Regions from separate parts of the Peribacillus sp. FSL K6-5616 genome, predicted to be linked through region 2. Evidence: riboswitches for the same ligand, from Rfam matches in the RefSeq annotation. Region 2 holds a riboswitch; the other holds the start of a gene.

Region 1 (5,876 bases), 4.6 Mb from region 2:
CTTTTCCGCCAAAGATGGTATTATGATGATTTGTATCCGGTGGAAAAACAAGGTCGGTTAAAAAAGTCCGTGACTGCCGTGTTGGATGGGCAACGTTCTTCTCAATCATTTGCCTGTTGGTTTACTAAAAGGTTTTCACGGACGATTTTTGCTGCTTCGACCATGTTTTTCAGGGAAGCGACGGTTTCCGGGATACCCCTTGTTTTCAGGCCGCAGTCGGGATTGATCCAAAACTGGTCTTTATCCAATACCTTTATGCCCCGTTCAATCATATCGACCATTTCTTCCACTGCCGGCACACGCGGGCTGTGAATATCATACACCCCCAGGCCAATGCCTTTTTCATATGTTTTTTCCTCGAATGCGGAAGCGAGCTCCCCATGACTGCGGGATGTTTCGATGGAAATTACATCGGCATCGAGGGAGGAGATGACGTCCATGAAACTGTTGAAGTCGCAATAGCACATATGCGTGTGAATTTGGGTTGTATCCTCCACGCTTGATGTGGATATCAAGAATGAATTCACTGCCCAGTTCAAATACTCGTCGCGATCGCTTTTTTTCAATGGCAGACCTTCTCTAAGTGCAGGTTCATCAACCTGAATCATTTTAATTCCAGCAGATTCCAAGGCAATGATTTCTTTTTCCAAAGCGAGCGCCAGCTGATAGCAAACATTCTCCCTGGAAATATCATCACGGACAAATGACCAGTTCAAAATCGTAACAGGACCTGTCAGCATTCCCTTCACCGTCTTCTTCGTCAGTGATTGTGCGTATACACTTTCCTTGACTGTCATCGGTTCGATGAAATGGATGTCGCCGTAGATGACTGGAGGTTTCACACAGCGGGATCCATAGGATTGTACCCAACCCTTTTCTAAAAAGACGAATCCGCCGAATTTATGGCCGAAGTATTCAACCATATCCGTCCGTTCGAATTCCCCGTGAACGAGAACATCCAAACCGATTTCTTCTTGGACTTCGATCCACCTAACGATTTCTTCGTTAACGTATGTTTCATATTGCTGGGCTGTCCATTCTCCTCTATTGAATTTCCCGCGTGCTTGTTTAACTTCAAATGTCTGCGGAAAGCTGCCGATCGTAGTCGAAGGGAGAAAAGGCAATTTGAAAAATTCCTGTTGTTTTTGGTAACGGTCTTTAAATGGAAGCTGACGGCCGGCGGTCCTGGTTTTAACCTTTTCGACATTGGATTGTACAGACCCGTGATTTCGGACATTTGAATTGGCTAACGTTTGAATCGTAAATTTATTGGCATCGACTTTTTCGGCGATTGCTTCAATGCCTTGATTATTCCCTTTGACCAAAAGTGTGATTTCCTCAAGTTTCTCATCAGCGAAAGCAAGGGCCTCTTTCACTTCTTTTGAAAGGGCGGTTTCATTACGAACGGTCACCGGGACATGAAGCAGGGAACAAGAGGGCTGTAGCCAGATTTGGTCCTCGGCTACCTGTTTCTTAAGTGTCTCGATCAATTCGATTTTTTGGGATAAATCAGATAGCCAAATGTTTTTTCCGTCAATCACACCCGCTGCAAGCACTTTGTCCTTCGGGAAACCGAATGCCTCAAGGTTACTTAAATTCCTCCCTTTATCATGTACAAAATCAAGACCGATCCCTTGGACTTGTAATTCGATGACTTCTTGGTAATGTTCCACCGCATCAAAGTATGTTTGTAGCATGATGTTCAGGTTTGGTGCTGCTTCATTCAGTTTTTCATAGAGGTAAGTAACGGTTTGCATATCATCCTTGGAAATGGATGAAACAAGGGAAGGTTCGTCCATTTGAACCCACTTCACGCCTTCTTGCTCCAACTCCCGCAGGATTTGCGTATATAGGGGAAGCAGGCTCAGGATGATGCCAGGGATTTCTTGTTTATTGAAGCCTTTTGAAAGGGAGAGGAAAGTATAAGGTCCGATCAAAACGGGCTTCGTTTCGATCCCTAGCTTTTCCTTGGCTTCCCGATATGCTGTAAGTGGTTTATTTTCTGTTAAAGTAAGCTGTGCCAGTTTTAATTCAGGGACAATATAGTGATAGTTCGTATTGAACCATTTCGTCATTTCGGAAGCGACTTCATCATTGTTTCCGCGGGCCATTGAATAATAAACGGAAAGGGGGACGCTTCCGCCTTCATATGCTGAATAACGTTCAGGAACAAGACCGAACATGACGGACATATCGAGCATTTGATCATAAAAAGTAAAGTCGTTGACAGGGATGATATCAATGCCTTGTTTCTTCTGTTTTTGTAAGTTGCCTAAACGGATGGCTTTTAGTTGTGACGTAAATTCCGCTTCATCGATTTTACCGGACCAGTAAGCTTCCAATGTACGTTTCCATTCACGATCTTCCCCGATTCGAGGGTAACCCAAACTGCTGCTTTTCAAAATTCCCATCCTCCTACATTCATTTGATCGAACAATAAAAAAGCATTCCTAACCGTCAAAAAAGAAAGTTAGAAATGCTTAAAATAAAGAGGCATGCAAAATGCCCCTTACAATTATAAGGTCCCTAACACCTCCCTATCTCCCGTAGGTTAAAACAGTGTTGTCGAAATAGGCAGGTCTCCTGACTTAGGGAATATCATTAGCGGCTGGCCTTCCCGATCCGTTGATCAGTGGCATATTGATTGACGCTAACATTCCCATTACAGTGGCGGGACCGTGCCGGAATTACACCGGACTTCCCTATTAATCCTAATGAAAATTAGGAACCTATTTCCACATATGAAATTTTGCAAAACCTGCCTTGTTAATTGTTTGCAGGTCAAATATTTATAAAATAAAAATTATTATAAAAATTTAGACAATCTTAACATATCCGACCAAAAGGGTCAACATGGAAAAAAGATTCGGGAAAGTTTCCGTTTAATGAGTTTGTCGGTGATAGGGCTGATTCCTAAAAAAGAATATATTGTTTGGACAGGGAGTATGTATAGAGGGAGTGGCGTTTTGAAATGGGGCGTGGGGGATGACTTTCTACATCTTGATTGCAGGAATCATTTTTTGCATGGTGATGAGCATTCGTACGTTATTTCTTGTTGAGTCGGGAGGAAAGAAGTTTTCTCTTGAGGATATGCTATGGCTTGGCAATTTATATGCGACGATATTAGTTGGATTTGCACTGATATATTTATTATACGAGCTTCAGAATCATTCGGTGATTCTTGATATGGGCAATCGGTTGGATGGGACTTTCTATGAACAATTGAAGACTTCTTTTTATTTTAGTGCGATGACGATGTTTTCTGTAGGGTATGGAGATATAGCCCCGATTGGCATGGGCAGGATGATAGCTACCATTCAGGCCTTCATTGGGTATACACTGCCGGCAGCGTTCGTGATTCGGACGGTGATCGATCTGGAGCAGAAAGATAGGAAGGATAAATGAAAGTTGTGTTTCTTTCGATTATTGGGTACTCTTACCATAATGAAAGAAATGGAGGGTTCAATATGACTGTTAAAATTGGAGAAAAAGCACCTGATTTCAAACTCCCTGCAAACAATGGTGAAATGGTTTCCCTATCGGATTTTAAGGGGAAAAACATTGTTTTATATTTTTACCCAAAAGACATGACGCCAGGTTGCACGACGGAGGCCTGTAATTTCCGGGACCATAATGAGCAATTCGAGGAATTGAACGCGGTAATCCTTGGTATCAGCCCAGATCCAGCGGCACGTCATGAAAAATTCATCGAAAAACATGGATTGCCTTTTCTGCTGCTGGCTGACGAAAATCATGAAGCGGCTGAATCATTTGATGTTTGGCAATTGAAAAAGAACTTCGGCAAGGAGTATATGGGCATTGAACGTTCAACTTTCCTGATTGATAAGGTTGGAAATGTAGTCAAAGAATGGCGTAAAGTAAAGGTTAAAGGCCACGTCGAAGAAGCGCTTGAAACTCTTCGCGAACTCGAAAAATAAGGGATAGGCAGATGAAGGATGAGAGGATAACGAAGCTTGCAGCCAGGCTGATTCATCATTCGATACAATTACAGCCTAAAGAGAGAATCCTCATACGGGGGCATATCAACACGAAACCATTATTGAAAGAGTTGATTGATGAAATATACAGAGTGGGTGCTTATCCATATGTGGAACTCGAGGACGATGAGATAAGCCGCCACCTGTTACTAGGGAATGTGAAGGAGCAGCTTGACACAGCTTCACAATGGGCCTTGAAGAAATATACGGATATCGATGCGGTCATCATCATCACTGGGGAAGAAAACAATGCGGAAATGACTGATGTTCCCATCGAGAGGCACCGTCTTCAAGGGGAGGCCATGAATTCCCCTACACTTTTTTATGTAAACAACCGACGTTGGGTCTTACTTAATTACCCCACCAAGGCATCAGCGCAAAAAGCCGGCATGACCTTCAATAGATACGAAGACTTTCTTTTGAACGTCTGCACAATGGATTACGGGAAAATGGAGGCGGCTTTGAAGCCGTTAAAACAATTGATGCAACGTACTGACAAAGTCAGGATCGTTTCACCAAGGACAGATTTGACCTTTTCCATCAAAGGCATGCCAGCCGTCATATGTGCCGGAAAAAAGAATTTACCGGATGGGGAAGTATTTACGGCACCCATAAAAGATAGTCTCAATGGAAGGATATCCTTCAACACACCCACAACCTATGAAGGAATCACCTTTAGTGACATAGAATTAAACTTCAAAAAGGGGAAAATCATTAAAGCGACTTCCAATCGTGATCCTGAAATGAACCAAATCCTGAATATTGATGAAGGGTCCCGGTTTATAGGGGAGTTCGCTATTGGAATCAATCCATACATATTGGAACCTATGGACGATATTTTGTTCGATGAGAAAATAAGCGGGAGTCTGCATTTGGCTCTTGGGATTGCCTATGATGAAGCGGATAATGGAAACCGGTCATCGATACATTGGGATATGGTCTTGATCCAGCGCCCGGAATATGGGGGCGGTGACATCTATTTCGACGACGTCCTGATCAGAAGGGATGGCTTTTTTGTTTTGCCGGAATTACATGCATTAAACCCAAATTCTTTAAAATAAAGCCTTTTTTAATAAGGGTAAGGCTTTTGTCCAACTCAAAAAGGGGACACCCGAATATGCTTTATTAAGGGAATACCTCCTCAGAGAAAGTTGCGCGGGACACATAGAGCCCGTGTTTTTTTTATGTTAATTAAAAGGGAGAGATAAACATGTTAGTACTTTCGACTGTCATTCCGAATGAAGGTATCCAAACGAAAATGATGAAAGCTTTTCCTGATTTGAACTTCATTTATCAAAAAGGATGGAAGGATGGGCCGCTTCGTGAAGCGGAAATCTTAATTACATATGGTGAAGATTTAACTGAAGAAATCATTGGGAAAGCAGCGAACTTGAAATGGATCATGGTCATGAGTGCAGGGATGGAACTAATGCCATTTAAAGCCATCGAGGAACGAGGCATTATGGTGACCAACGCTAGAGGCATTCATAAAATCCCGATGGCCGAGTATACGATAGGGATGCTTTTGCAATATGAAAAGAAATTGAAGCTGCTTATGAAGAATGAAAAGGAAGAATTATGGGATAGAAAGATTGAAGTCGGGGAATTGAATGGCAAGACTATGCTCGTAATGGGTGTGGGTGCAATTGGAGGGGAAGTGGCTCGACTTGGGAAAGCCTTTGGGATGAAGACGATAGGCATGAACCGGAGCGGGAAACCGGTGGAATCCATCGATCACCTTTATGACCTGGAGCATTTATTGGAAGCCATACCGGGAGCCGATTATATTGTATCCGTCCTGCCAAGTACGGATGAAACGAAGGGCCTTCTGCAAAAAGAACACTTCAAAGCCATGAAAGAATCTGCAGTATTCGTGAA
Region 2 (5,876 bases):
TATGTGGAAAAGATTCCGGATCCGATGTTGTAGGAACAATAACGTTATCTGGCTATCAATCTATTAGTAAAACCTATTGGAAAATGGATCTACAAAGATCTGTTAATGGAAGTTATACAACAATCGGAACAAGGACAGGTTACATAGATTTTGGAAGCCCTTCAAGTAGAACGTTCACAGGCGTAGCTGAAAAGAATGCGAAAACTAGAATTAAGGTAACGTTTTATACTAGTTCGTCTTATTCAACAGTAAGCGGTACTGTTTATTCAGGATACTGGTATAGATAACATCACGATGTCATTGTCGATTACAAACACAAAAAAGCTCTCTCCTCAAAGGTTAGTGCTTTTTTGTGAATTATTAGATTATACAGCTCAAAAGAAGTTGATGTCCTTCAAAATAAAAGACACCCAATGAATGGATGCCTTTTTTATATGTTCAAGGAGTTTAAGCCTCTTTTTTATTCAAATCAAATTGTTCCTGAATTCTTATTAATTCTTTCGGTATTACATAAACATAATCCAAAATAATTCTTGTGAATCGGATTAAATCATTAATTATGTGGATATCGAATTCTACATTCTCTTCATGAGCAGCTGCATTTCCCAAGTCTCTAATTAAATGTGATACTTTATCCAAAACTTTAGGAATTATTGCCTTGTCTGATAAATCAACTAACTTTTTATATAATGTTTTCCCCTCAGCTTTCTGATCATAGCAAAGCATTTCTAAAGTTCTCCTTAGCCCAATGGCACACATTACTCTATCTACATTTTTAGTTTTAAGCGCTGATTCAAATGCACCCTTTATCCTTTCAGGAACGTACTTCAAGTCTCCTGTTTGTATTGGGTAGAGAATATTCTCTGTTTCAATAACCCGTCCTTTATGGTCCTTTATCCCATCAAATGATTCTATAGATTTAAGAGTAACCTTTGAACACACAGGACATTTATATAATGTATACGAGGTATCATATACTGCCCAAGGAACTTCCTCATTATATTCTGGGTGGAAAGTGTATTCAAATTCTTGGTCATTGTGTTTTGCAACAATTTGCATAATGGTTTCGTTTCCACAATGAAGACAAAGAAACGGTTTGGGTGAGTAATTAGTATTTGTCATTTAGTTCTCCCTTTATGTCGATAAATTAGAAATTCGACAAAGGGAGAGAAATTCCTTTAAAATTAAAGCACCCATGACCGGGCGCTTTAATTAATGAAATACTCATTTTCGGCAAAATAAACTGTTATATAAAACATTTGAAATCATATAAAACAGAAAACCCCTTAATATATAAGGGGTTTTTACTGTCTGTATTAGCGTCCCAGATAGGAATCGAACCTACGACCTACAGCTTAGGAGGCTGTCGCTCTATCCTGCTGAGCTACTGGGACATATATTAAAGTCGACGACTTATTTATTATATTTCTTATAGGCAAACTTTTCAAGCTAATAGCACATACTTATGAAAAAAAATCCTCATAAATGTTTAGCGCATCGCTAAGCTCGCGTTTTTCCTCTTTTTTCATCAAATGGAATACTTTATTGTTCATTGGTTTTCTGGTACTATTATACTATAAAAAAATCAGGAGAATGATAGGGGAAAAATATAGAGTTTTAAAGGATGGCGGCATTGCTGGGGATTTTGATTTTACCTGGAAGCACACAAGGGGTTTTAGAGGGGATAGGCAAAAAGACGGCTGCACCGATTGCGGAAGATGACATTGAAGTGGCCGAAGCGGCTGAGAATGGGACCGGGCAGGATCCGGAGGGACAAATCGATACGGGAGACTGGATAACGGCCGAGTCCCCGGTCCAGCTTCCGATATTGATGTGTCACAGCATTTCCCAAGGTAATGGCCTTCGGGTTCCAAGGGAGGAATTTCGATCACAAATGGCTTGGCTTCGGGAGAATGGTTACTATACATTATCCCCTGAAGAAGCATTCCTCGTTTTAACCGAGAATCGGATGCCAAGTGAGAAGTGCGTCTGGCTTACTTTTGATGATGGCTATACAGATAACTACACGGAGGCTTTCCCGATATTAAAAGAAAATGATATGAAAGCAACTGTCTTCATGATCGGGAAGTCCATAGATAAAGGTCATCACCTGACTGAAAATCAAATGTTGGAGATGAGCAGGGATGGGATTTCAATCGAAAGCCATACCATCAACCATTTGGAGCTGACCCGCATGACGGCAGAGCAGCAAGAAGCGGAAATGGTTCAGTCGAAGGTGCTGTTCGACCGTATCCTCGACCAGGACACGACAGTGCTTTCCTATCCGGTTGGCCGGTATAACGAAGAGAGTCTCAAGCTGTCAGAAGAAGCTGGATACAAAATGGCAGTCACTACCGAACCTGGGGGAGCTTCAAGCGACCAAGGGATGCATGCTCTGCATAGAGTTCGGATTTCACCGGGGTTATCGATCAATGGGTTTGCGTCGCTGATTGAACATGCTTCAAAGCATTGAAGGCGGAAGGGTCATTTCGCACTTGTTCAGAAAAATCATATAATAATCGATTCTTACATGGTGTATAATGAAGGCAGTGAAAATTATATACATATGAACGATTTGGTGTCTTAATGACTTAAAAGGGAAGTTGGTGAAATGCCAACGCGGTCCCGCCACTGTATATGGGAGCTGACGGCTGTGTACCACTGTATGAGATATGGGAAGGTGCCGTTGACGATGACCATGAGCCAGGAGACCTGCCAGAATTCGTACACCTGTAACCTACGCGGATGGGAAGGTGTGTGGCAGACCCTAAGATAGAGTCCGTATTGATATTGTTGCCATGCAAGCATCTTCCGTTTAACGGGAGATGCTTTTTGTTTTGGGGGCATCTTCCAGGATTGGTTTTCTCTGTTAGGTATGAAGAAATTAAATAAAAAGATTGTGGGGAATGAAAATGAAGAAGATTTTTGGTCTGATACTGTTAATGTTACTGACTGCAGGCATGATGGTTGGCTGCGGTGGTGCTGCTGATGAAGGAAAAGAAAAGGAGCAAACGAATCATGCTCAACACGAAGCTTTCCCGATTACGATTAAAGATGCAAGTGGGGAAAAAGTAACGATAGAAAAACAACCGAAGAAAATAGTTTCGTTGATACCAAGTAATACGGAAGTGGTCTTTGCACTTGGTTTGGGTAAAAAGGTCGTTGGTGTTTCCGACAATGATAATTACCCGGAGGAAACGAAAGAAATTCAAAAAGTTGGCGGAATGGAAATGAACACGGAGCTGATTGTCTCGATGAAGCCTGACCTTGTTCTTGCGCATGCATCAAGTGCCCATAATTCGAATGAGGGTTTACAGCAGCTTAAGGATGCTGGAATAGATGTCCTCGTAGTCAATGATGCACAAAGCTTTGACCAAGTCTATGATTCTATTGAAATGATTGGACAGGCAACGGGTGAACATGACAAGGCAAACGAAATCGTTGCGGGTATGAAAACGAAGCTAAAGGATATCGAGGAAAAAGCCAAATCCGTAAAGGAAGAGGATAGGAAGACCGTTTTAGTGGAAGTTTCGCCTTCACCGGAAATATACACACCGGGAAAAAATACTTTCATGAATGAGATGCTTACTATTATTTCAGCGGATAATGCTGCTGCCGACTTGGACGGTTGGGCAAAGATTGATGAAGAGTCGATGATTGCTGCAAATCCTGATGTCATCATTACAACGTATGGTTATTATACGAAAGATGCAGTAAGTGAAGTGAAGGGCCGAAAAGGATGGCAAGACGTAAATGCTGTTAAGAATGGCCAAGTCTTTGATGTCCATTCTGACTTGGTGACCCGTTCCGGTCCACGCTTGATAGAGGGAGTAGAGGAACTTGCCAAATCAGTCTATCCGAATCAATTTAACAACTAAATGGGCGTTTGCTTATTTGATTGCGTTGTTCATTTTGTTATTCGCAATGACGATAGGCATTTCCTTTGGTTCGGTGCCAGTACCGATTCCCGTACTTATACAAATAATCGGCAAGGAGATTTTACACTTGCCGATTTCTGCCGATCCGGATTTGATGCTAACGAATATCGTGATGAACATCCGCTTGCCGCGGGTGCTGCTCGCTGGTTTGGTTGGGGCATCACTTGCGATTGCGGGTGCGGCTTTTCAGGGACTGCTCCGGAACCCGCTCGCTGATCCTTACACATTAGGTATTTCATCAGGAGCATCGGTCGGAGCCGTTTTGACAATATTCTTGAATATATCACTGCCATTCATCGGTTTATATACCCTTCCGGCATTGAGTATCTTATGTTCAGTGCTCACGATGCTCTGCGTACTGACTTTTGCAAAAAAAATGGATCGATCGATGAAAGTGGAAACGATCATTTTAACGGGAATCATTTTCAGCTCGTTTTTAAGTGCCTTCATTTCATTGATGATTGCGCTGACGGGTGATGAATTAAGACAAATCATCGGCTGGCTGATGGGAAGCGTCTCAATGCGCGGATGGAATTATATCGTAATCATTTTGCCGTTTTTTATCATTGGTTCGTTGACCTTGATCATGAATACAAGTGAATTGAATGCGATGACTTTCGGGGAAGACCGGGCAAAACACTTAGGTGTGAATGTCAAGCGGCGGAAAATGTGGATCTTGATAGCCGGTTCGACATTGACAGGGGCAGCCGTTGCCGTTTCAGGGGCGATTGGTTTTGTAGGATTGGTCATTCCTCATTTTGTCCGAAAGATTTGGGGACCTGACCATAAACATTTGCTTCCGTTGTCATTGTTGATAGGAGGCGGATTCTTGATATTGGCCGATTTTGTAGCACGAACGATCATTGCCCCATCGGAACTGCCGATCGGGGTGATCACCTCACTTATCGGGGCACCTGCATTTGCGCTGATTTTATTAAAGAGACGGAGAGAAGGGTAAAACGGATGCTTGAAGTAAAAGGGTTAACAGGTGGATATCACAACAAAGCTGTTTTGGACTCTGTCTCTTTTGATGTACATAAGGGGGAATTATTCGGGATTCTTGGTCCTAATGGCAGCGGGAAAACGACGCTTTTAAGTATGCTTAGCGGGGTGCTCGATTATAAAGGCGGAAGCGTACGGATAAGCGGCAGGGATTTGAAGGATTATTCGTCAAAGCAACTTGCACAGGTCATTGCCGTGCTCCCTCAGCATTCCTCATTAGCTTTCTCCTATACAGTAAAAGAGACGGTCTCACTTGGGCGATATGCCCATCAATCAGGTTGGTTCCATAGTTGGTCCGCAGAAGATGAATCGATTGTCCAGCGGGTGATGGAACAAACGGGAGTAGCTGATTTTCAGGATCTTCATTTTGATCGATTATCAGGAGGGGAAAGACAGAGGGTCCTGCTGGCACAGGCCCTTGCCCAAGAGCCGGAAATCCTTTTTTTGGATGAACCTACGAACCATTTGGATCTTTCCTATCAAAAAGATCTTCTTGATCTAATGAGGAAAATGGCAAAAGAGCAGAAGTTGACCGTTATTTCAATTTTTCATGATTTGAATTTGGCTGGATTATATTGTGATCGGCTTATGCTGCTTGAGAAAGGGCGGATTCAGGTTGTTGATGTGCCGAATGAAGTGCTTCAACAGGAACGGATTCAGGGTGTATATCATACGACAATCGAAAAACACCCACATCCCGCCCTTCCGAAACCGCAAATGTTCATCGTTCCGGAAAAGCATGGCCAGGATACTATCCCGTTGGAAATTGATGATTCTTATTTGACAGTCGGATTTGAGATGATTCAATTGAAGTCTCCGATCCCGCTTAGAACGATGTCTTCTGGAGTGACTGGTTCGGGGACGGGCTGGCATAAGTATTTTGTGAATAGGCACGTCCATCATGGTTATGATTGCGAGGATCATCATGTTGAAATG

The links. A riboswitch is a leader RNA that binds a small molecule or an ion and turns the genes downstream of it on or off. The one in region 2 is predicted to bind cobalamin.
Region 1: linked by a shared signal. The riboswitch ahead of metE (5-methyltetrahydropteroyltriglutamate--homocysteine S-methyltransferase) and the one ahead of MHB45_RS24015 (ABC transporter substrate-binding protein) in region 2 are both predicted to bind cobalamin.

What each region holds. Positions count from the first base shown of each region.
Region 1 covers NZ_JBBOYT010000001.1:324,552-330,427, forward strand. Annotated here, with positions in the region: gene MHB45_RS01480 (acyl-CoA thioesterase) at 1-109, opposite strand, end outside; gene metE (5-methyltetrahydropteroyltriglutamate--homocysteine S-methyltransferase) at 102-2,411, opposite strand; cobalamin riboswitch at 2,557-2,748, opposite strand; gene MHB45_RS01490 (potassium channel family protein) at 2,986-3,405, shown strand; gene bcp (thioredoxin-dependent thiol peroxidase) at 3,468-3,938, shown strand; gene MHB45_RS01500 (aminopeptidase) at 3,950-5,059, shown strand; gene MHB45_RS01505 (D-2-hydroxyacid dehydrogenase) at 5,209-5,876, shown strand, end outside.
Region 2 covers NZ_JBBOYT010000001.1:4,940,518-4,946,393, reverse strand. Annotated here, with positions in the region: gene MHB45_RS24035 (hypothetical protein) at 1-287, shown strand, start outside; gene MHB45_RS24030 (DUF4145 domain-containing protein) at 448-1,122, opposite strand; tRNA gene MHB45_RS24025 (tRNA-Arg) at 1,321-1,394, opposite strand; gene MHB45_RS24020 (polysaccharide deacetylase family protein) at 1,625-2,473, shown strand; cobalamin riboswitch at 2,560-2,734, shown strand; gene MHB45_RS24015 (ABC transporter substrate-binding protein) at 2,907-3,878, shown strand; gene MHB45_RS24010 (FecCD family ABC transporter permease) at 3,841-4,896, shown strand; gene MHB45_RS24005 (heme ABC transporter ATP-binding protein) at 4,902-5,876, shown strand, end outside.